DNA from 2 places in the Glaciibacter psychrotolerans genome. Region 1 is predicted to be linked to the other one. Evidence: predicted binding sites of a transcription regulator. Region 1 holds the regulator's gene; the other holds the start of a gene.
The links. The regulator LexA, encoded in region 1, represses DNA repair genes until DNA is damaged. The targets are predictions, from matches to a motif close to TCGAACANNTGTTCGA.
Positions count from the first base shown of each region.

Region 2: the regulator LexA is predicted to act here: its motif matches at 2,445-2,460, upstream of HNR05_RS07195 (HNH endonuclease signature motif containing protein).

Region 1 is NZ_JACCFM010000001.1:227,358-231,554, reverse strand. It holds gene hisB (imidazoleglycerol-phosphate dehydratase HisB) at 1-341, opposite strand, end outside; gene HNR05_RS01085 (histidinol-phosphate transaminase) at 351-1,448, opposite strand; gene HNR05_RS01080 (LysM peptidoglycan-binding domain-containing protein) at 1,567-1,908, opposite strand; gene lexA (transcriptional repressor LexA) at 2,214-2,924, shown strand; gene metE (5-methyltetrahydropteroyltriglutamate--homocysteine S-methyltransferase) at 3,015-4,197, opposite strand, start outside.
Region 2 is NZ_JACCFM010000001.1:1,531,730-1,535,926, reverse strand. It holds gene HNR05_RS07215 (acetyl-CoA acetyltransferase) at 1-424, opposite strand, end outside; gene HNR05_RS07210 (TetR family transcriptional regulator) at 493-1,242, shown strand; gene HNR05_RS07205 (DUF2510 domain-containing protein) at 1,300-1,869, shown strand; gene HNR05_RS07200 (hypothetical protein) at 2,058-2,264, shown strand; gene HNR05_RS07195 (HNH endonuclease signature motif containing protein) at 2,524-4,197, shown strand, end outside.

The DNA.
Region 1 (4,197 bases):
GCTTGAACCAGCGCTTCGTCGAGCGGAACCGTCGCGTCGCCGTAGCGCGAGATACCGGACTTGTCGCCCAGCGCCTGTTTGATGGCCTGGCCGAGCGCGATACCGATGTCTTCCACCGTGTGGTGCACGTCGATGTCGGTGTCGCCGGTGGCCCGTACGGTGAGGTCGGTCAGCGAGTGCTTCGCGAACGCCGTGAGCAGGTGGTCGTAGAACGGAACCGTCGTCTGAATGTCACTGACACCGGTGCCATCGAGGTTGATGCGCAGCTCGATGCTCGACTCGCTCGTCGCGCGGCTGATCTGCGCGATACGGGGGGCTGGTTCCTGTGCGGAAGAAGTCATAGCGCTAGCCTATTCCGCTCGGCTGACGGTCGGAGCACCGAGCCGCGAGATGGCGGCCAGAAAGGCTGTCGTCTCGGCTTCGGTTCCAGCACTCACGCGCAGGTGATTCGGTATTCCGATATCGCGAATCAGGACTCCCTCCGCGAGGAGCGCCGTGAACGTCGCACCTGGATCTTCGACGCCGCCGAACAGCACGAAGTTGCTGCCGGTCCGGTACGGCCGGTACCCCAGGTCACGCAATTCCGTCACGATACGGTCGCGCTGAACCCGGATGTCGTCGACCATCGCCAGCATCTCGGCCGTGTGATCAAGGGCGGCCGTTGCTGCGGCCTGGGTGAGCGCGGAGAGGTGGTAGGGCAACCGCACCAAACGAAGGGCATCGGTCACCGCAGGATCGGCGGCCAGATAGCCCACCCGCGCGCCCGCAAAGGCGAAGGCTTTACTCATGGTGCGGGAGACCACAAGCCGTTCGCGCCCGGGGAGCAGACTGAGCGCCGTTGGCGCCTCCGCCCCGCCGAATTCCGCGTAGGCCTCGTCGACGACGACAATTCCGTCGGTCGCGTCGTAGACCGCCGCGATCGTCTCGAGCGCGAGCGGTGTGCCGGTGGGGTTGTTGGGCGAGCAGAGAAAGACAAGGTCGGGCTGCGTCTTCGCCACCCAGGCGGCCGCGGTGTCGGCCGACAACTCGTAGTCGGCGTCGCGTTCGCCGGCCACCCACCGGGTGTCTGTTCCCGACGCCAAAATGGAGTACATCGAATAGGTCGGGTCGAAACCGAGAAGGGTGCGGCCCGGGCCACCGAACGCCTGCAGAACCTGCTGCAAGACCTCATTGGAGCCGTTCGCTGCCCAGATGTTCTCGGCTGTCAGTCCGTGACCGAGATAATTTGCCAAGCTCTCGCGCAGTTCGGTGAACTCGCGGTCGGGATACCGATTGACCGTGAGTACCGCTCGTGCCAACGATGCGACGATGTGGTGCGCCACAGCCTCGGGAATGGGGTGAGTGTTCTCGTTCACGTTGAGGGCCACCGGAACGTGAAGCTGCGGTGCGCCATAGGGAACGAGTCCACGCAGATTGTCGCGCAGGGGAAGGTCATTGAGGCTGGTCACCCGTGCAATGGTACCGGGCAGTTCTGAGTTGCAAACGAGTACGACTCATTGGTGCTGGCACGTCCGGCTACCTCCCGCACCCTTCCGCCGGCCGCGTTCGCGTGCCCGGCGGGATGTACTAGTCGGACGCGGGAAGCGCGAGGCGCTGCCCCGGGACCACGTCGGCCGAGTCGAGCTGGTTCAGGGCAACGATCTCGGCGATCACGTCGCGCGGATCGTCGTGCGGTGCCAGACGCTCGGCCAGCTGCCACAGCGACTGGCCTGCCGTGATTGTGACGTAGGAGAACGTGTGAGTTTTCGTGCCGGCCCCCGAGGCGAGCGCCGCGCCGCCGTTCAGCGCTGCGGCAAGAACCACGGCGACCAGCGGCGCCGCCGCGAGTGTGCTGAAGACGAGGCGACCGCGCCGGGTCAGACGCAGCCGGGTGGTGCCAATGGATCCGTGCGGAGCAGTGGTGCTCATGGTGAACCTCCTGGTAAGTACGCATCCGACTCTCGGCCGGGAGAGCCGGATGCGAATCTTTGTTCCGAATATATATTCGATTCTTCGAACAATCAACCTTGTTTACGGATATTTTCGAAAAATCGGCCGCAACACACTCGAATAAGTGTTTGTTTTCGGGGCGGACGGGGTTACAGTTTTGTTGACGGCTCGAACACAACCAGATACCACCGACATTCCCGAGAAACAGCCCCGGCTGAGACTCTCGAATTCGACAGGGCGACAGCCGGTCCAACGGCAGATTCATCGGCGCGAGGAGCATTGAGATGGCGAAAGAAAGCAGCAATACGCGCGACAAGGGCGGCACCCGACGTCGCAAGAGCTTGAGCGAGAAACAGCTCGCGATTCTCGACGTGATCCAGCGATCCGTGAGCCGCCAGGGCTATCCGCCAAGCATGCGCGAGATTGGCGACGCGGTTGGCCTTGCATCCCTGTCGAGCGTCACCCACCAGCTCAACCAGCTTGAACTCAGCGGCTACCTGCGGCGGGACCCCAACCGCCCCCGGGCTCTCGAGATCCTCATTGAACTGCCCCAATCGGGCGACGACACATCGGGTGCGCCCGGCGACTCGGACATCCTGGGTGGATCGATCCAGATCGGAGATGCCGCGATGGTTCCGCTCGTTGGCCGCATTGCCGCCGGCGTCCCCATCACGGCAGACCAGCAGATCGACGAGATTTTCCCCCTCCCCCGCCAGCTGGTGGGCAAGGGCGACCTGTTCATGCTCAAGGTCGTCGGTGAATCAATGATCGATGCCGCAATCTGCGATGGCGACTGGGTTGTCGTGCGTCAGCAGAAGACGGCCGAGAATGGCGAGATCGTCGCTGCAATGCTCGACAACGAGGCCACTGTCAAGGTGTTCCGTCAGCGCGATGGCCACACCTGGTTGCTCCCCCGCAACACGAACTTCGAGCCCATCATGGGCGACCACGCAGAGATTCTCGGCAAGATCGTCGCGGTACTGCGCTCGGTCTAGCTCGCCTCGACTGCCGCGCCTTTTTCCGCGAGTCTGCAGGGGTTGGTTGCCCCACTGACCGAGGCACCAACTCCCGCAGACTCGCGGTGCTTAACCGGCGACTCGCGCGCGCACCTGCCGTGTCGCCGCAAGCACATTGGTGAGCGATTCGACGGTTTCGGCGTAGCCGCGCGTCTTCAGCCCGCAGTCCGGATTCACCCAGAGCTGACGCTCGGGAAGCGCTGTGAGGGCTCGTTCGAGCAGATCGACCACCTCGGCCACGCTGGGAATACGCGGAGAATGGATGTCGTAGACGCCCGGACCGATCCCGTGATCGAAGCCGCTCGTGCCGAGATCGGCCACGACCGCCATCCGTGAGCGTGCCGCCTCGATGCTGGTCACATCGGCGTCCAGGTTGCGGATGGCATCGATGACGACACCGAACTCCGAATAGCACAGATGGGTGTGGATCTGGGTGGCGGCCGAGACGCCCGCCGTCGCCAGACGGAACGCTCCCACTGACCAGTCGAGGTAGGCGGCCTGATTCGCCCGCTTGAGCGGAAGAAGTTCCCGGAGCGCCGGTTCGTCGACCTGGACAATCTGAATTCCTGCGGCCTCTAGGTCGGCGATCTCATCGCGCAACGCCAGCGCGACCTGCCGCGCCGTGTCGCCGAGTGGCTGGTCTTCTCGCACGAACGACCACGCCAGAATCGTCACCGGTCCGGTCAGCATGCCCTTGACTGGCTTAGCCGTGAGGCTCTGAGCGTAGCTCGCCCAATCGACGCTGATCGGAGCCGACCTCGACACGTCACCCCACAGAATCGAGGGGCGAGTACACCGAGATCCGTACGACTGCACCCAGCCGTTGGCCGTGGTCGCAAAGCCCTCGAGGTTTTCAGCGAAATACTGCACCATGTCGTTGCGTTCCGGCTCTCCGTGCACAAGCACGTCGAGCCCGATCTGTTCCTGTAGGGCGATCACCCGTGCGATCTCGGCACGCATCAGACCGCGATAGTCCTCGGCTGAGAGCGTTCCACGCAGGTGCTGGGCGCGCGCTCGACGGATGTCGGTGGTCTGCGGGAACGAACCGATTGTGGTGGTCGGCAGTGCAGGAAGTCCGAGTGCAGCATCCTGTGCCTCAACACGGTGCTCGTAAGACCCGCGTGTGAAGTCGGTTCCGGTCAGCGCCGCCGCGCGCGCACGCACGCTGCTGTCGCGCACACCCGGTGCATCCTGGCGAGACTGTAGCGCTGCAGCGGCGGCGGCCAGGTCCGGTGAAATTGCAGCCTTGCCG
Region 2 (4,197 bases), 1.3 Mb from region 1:
GCCACGATGCGGCACCCAGATTATGGGCGGCGGCTCGGCCGGGCACGTTGCGCATCTGCTCGACGCCCACGACAAGCACGACGTCGTACAGCCCTGCTTCGATGTCGGCCATTGCTCCCAGCGCCGCCATGCTTCCTGACGCACACGCTGCCTCATGCCGAGAGGAGGGGAGTTCGCGCCAGGCATCCGTCACCGCGGGAAGCATGGCCCCGAGGTGAGACTGACCGGTGAAGAGCTCGCTCGCGTGGTTGCCCACGTGCCCGCGCTGCACGTCGCGGGCGTCGATTGCGGCATCCTCGATCGCGCCGAGTGCAGCCTCGCGCAGCAGCGCGAAGAGGGGATCAGCAGTGCCCTCGGTGCTGATATTGCGCGCGAAGTCCGTCTGAGAACCTCCGAGCAGATACACGCCGTTGGTGCGGTTCATCGTTATCGACTCCGTTCAGGACAGCTGTCCGGGTCGACTGTCCTGGACATGTGGCCTACGGTATAGGTGTGCCCGCATCCCGTCAACCCACGCACCCCGACCATTCGACCGCACGCACGAGTTCGCGCGATGATCGAAAAGAGGCGCTCATCGTGGCGGCGGTGAAGACGCTGAAGGAAGTCGGCCTGAGCGGATGCACCGTGCGTGCGCTGGTGGATCAGACGCCATTCAGCAAAAGTGTCGTGCACTATTACTTCGACAGCATCGACGAGATTGTCGAGAGCGCCTACGGCCGCCTCACCGAGAGCTACGTCGCGAATATTCGACGGGCCGCGGCCCAGGCGGACGACCCGGTCGACGCATTCTGGACTGTGGTGTTCGAATGGCTCGGCCCGTTCGTCACACACATGAGCATGCTCCGACTGTGGCTGGAATACTGCCAAGCCGGCGTGGACAGTGCCGAGAAGATCACGCGTGCCGAGAAGATCACACGTGCCGAGAAAAAGGGCCTGCGCCACTCCATTGAGGCGATTGAGACGCTCCTCGCCGATGCGCTGCAGGAGATCCGCCCGCAGGAGATCCGCCCGCAGGAGATCCGTACGCTCGCTTCAGGCGCGAGCGAGAGCGCGCTGCGCTACCTCATGGGCTCGGTGATTCAGATTCCAGCGTTTGCCGACAGCTTGTCGGTCTCCACTGTCGAACGCGTGAGTGCTGATCTATCGCTGCTCACCGGCGTTCCCGCGCCTTCGGCCCGATGGCAGCCGTTCAACCACGACCGGTTCTGCGCGGTGTGCGGAGATGATTCCTTCTCCCGGTGAGGCAGGTAAAGTGATCGTGACGTGCGCGACGCCGACTGTCGCTCCGAGGGGGAAACAATGACTGCAGCACCGGGCTGGTACGCCGAAGCCGAGGGATCGACTCGCCAACGGTGGTGGGACGGCACCGGGTGGACCGAGCATGTTCAGGATTCGACACCGAACGTTTTTGCCGTGGCCCGACCGGCCGTCGATGGAACGACTCCCGTGTATGGACCCTTGATCTGGCTGATCGTGCTTCTTCCGCTCATCACTGTGCCGGCGATTCTGGCCTGGGACATCGAGGCCTACCTGATGGCGTCGATGTCGGGAGAGTTGATTTTCGATGGGGGCTACATCGCCCTTCAGGCGATCAGCTGGCTGTTGTACGCGGCGACCGTGGTGTGTGCCGTTTTCGACTCTCGGCGCCTGCGCGCTCTCGGGTATGTGCGACCGTTCCACTGGGCGTGGACGTTTCTGTCCAGTGCCGTCTACATCATCGGCCGTTCGGTGGTCGTGAAGAAGCAGGCGGGGCGTGGACTGACGCCGATTTGGGTGATGATCGCCGTCTTCGTTGTGGACATCGTGGTCATTTCGACGAAGATTGTCGGTGCAATGATCGCTGTGGTCGAAATGATGCCGACGTACTAGCGGGTATCAGGGTCTAACGGGTATCACGGCCGAGTGAGGCCGCCCATCGTGGGGGAAGGCGCTCGATGGTGGGCGCGTGAACAGGGGAGTCGATGGCTGCAGCGCCAGGATGGTACGTCGAGCACGCCGGGACGACCCGCCAGCGTTAGGGGGACGGTTCCGAGCGGACCGAACACGTGAAGGATGCCGTGGACATCGTTGACCCGGCATCGGGCCGCCCGGCACTCACGGCAGCGACTCCGATCTCTGGCCCACTGATCGGGGTGATCACCCTCCTGCCTCTACTTCTCGTTCCCGTGCTTGTTGCGTTCGATGCCAGCGGAGACTCGGTGGGGAACGCGTGCGGAACGGTCATGCCGAGTGAGAGCTATCGCGTCACGATGCTCTGTGGTTAGCTGATCGGGCGGTGCCTATCGTGCCTGCTGTTTTCGACTACCGTCGACTGCGCAGTCTCGGTTTCGTGCGCCCGTTCCGCTGGGTCGGGGCAGTTCTGCTGACTGCCGTGTACCTCATGGGACGCGTTATCGTCGTCAACCGACAGGCGGGGCGAGGGCTCGACCGGGCGGCGCTCCTCCCCAGATAAATGTTCGATGACTTATGCACAGATCCTGAGATTTGCTCGTATTCATCTGCGCAAAGTTTTAGAGTGGGGGTATGGAAAAACTCACCGATCGACTCAGGGAATCCGCCGCAGCGGTCGCCCGGCTCGGTGATGGTGTGGCCGCGTTCCACGGGCTCTCCGACGCCGAGTTGCTCGGGGCGCAGGGTCTGATTGCGACGCTACGGCGACAGGTCGACAGTTACGCGGTGTGGGCGGCCGGCGAGATCGCGCTTCGATCGAAGCCCGAGTTCGGTCAGCGGGGCCTGGCCCGGCGGCACGGCTTTGGCAGCCCGGAGTCGATGATCGAACGCACCGCCGGAACGACCCACGCCGACGCTGTGAAACTGGTCAGCCTGGGCGTGATGCTCGCCGACACCGCGGATGCCGCCGAGGCTGCTGTGGCCGCTGACGCTGCTGCCGCTGCTGCTACTGCCGCTGCTGCCGCTGCTGCCGCTGCCGCTGCTGCTATTGCCGCTGCTGCTACGGATGCGGAGGATGCCGCCGCCGAATCGGGTGACGCTTCACACGCCGACGATCCCGGCGCTGTCGACGCGGAGGCCGGCCCGCCGCCGGGTGCGCCGAGTGCGTTGTCGTGGCTGGCCGAGGTCTCGGCGGCGTTGAACGCGGGAACACTGTCGGCCGATGCCACAGCCGCCATCCGCAAGGGCCTGGGCGAGACCGGCCCCGGCGTGTCGGCCGAGAAGCTTCACGCGGCAGCCGTGCTTTTGATCGGTGAGGCGCGCACCCTGAGCGCCGACACGCTCTGGAAGCGGGCCCGGGTGCTGCGGGATCAACTCGACATCGAGGGCATCAGCCGCCGCGAGAAGACCCAGCACGGTGAACGCTTCTTCCGCCTCTGGAAGCAGCCCAACGGCATGTACCGGACCAGCGGCCTGTTCGCGCCCGAACAGGGCCGGCAGATCGAGCTGATCGTCGAGGGAATCACCGGCCCTCGCCGCGGCGGACCGCGCTTTGTCGACCCCACAGCCCACGCGAAAGCTCAGGCCCTGCGCGACGACCCCCGAACAACCGACCAGATCGCCGCCGACGGCATCCTCACCCTGCTGCACCTCGGCACCGAGGCTGACCCCCACGTCGTCCTTCTCGGCCGCCGCCCCACCGTCACCGTGCACGTGAACGCCGCAGCGCTTCCCGCGGCCAACCCGCCCGAGCACCCCGAGCCCGCCACGCGCGGCACCGCCAGCGATGACCGCGATCAGCATCCGCGCAGCGGCGAAACCCTGTCGAGCTCGGCCCTGTCGCCACCAGCACCAGCACCAGCACCAGCACCAGCACCAGCACCAGCACCAGCACCAGCACCAGCACCAGCACCAGCACCAGCACCAGGCTCAGTATCAGCACACGCGCCCGCGCCCCGACCAGCCGCGCCCCTGCCACGTTCGGCACCCAGCACATCAGGCGCAGCGGGCGGGTTCGGTCATATCGACGGTGTCCCGGTTTCGCTTGCGACGGTTGAACGGCACCTCTGCTCCGGCTACATCGCCGTGCAGTTCGGTCCCACGGGTCAGCCGGTCAACCTCGGACGCGAACAACGCTTCTTCACCACGGCACAACGCGCCGCGTTGGCTGCCCGCGACGATGGGTGCGGCTGGGTGGACTGTGACAAACCAGCCTCCTGGACCGAAGCGCACCACATCGAGCACTGGGTCGATGAACACGGCAACACCGACCTCGCCGTTGGCATTCTGCTCTGCTACTTCCACCAC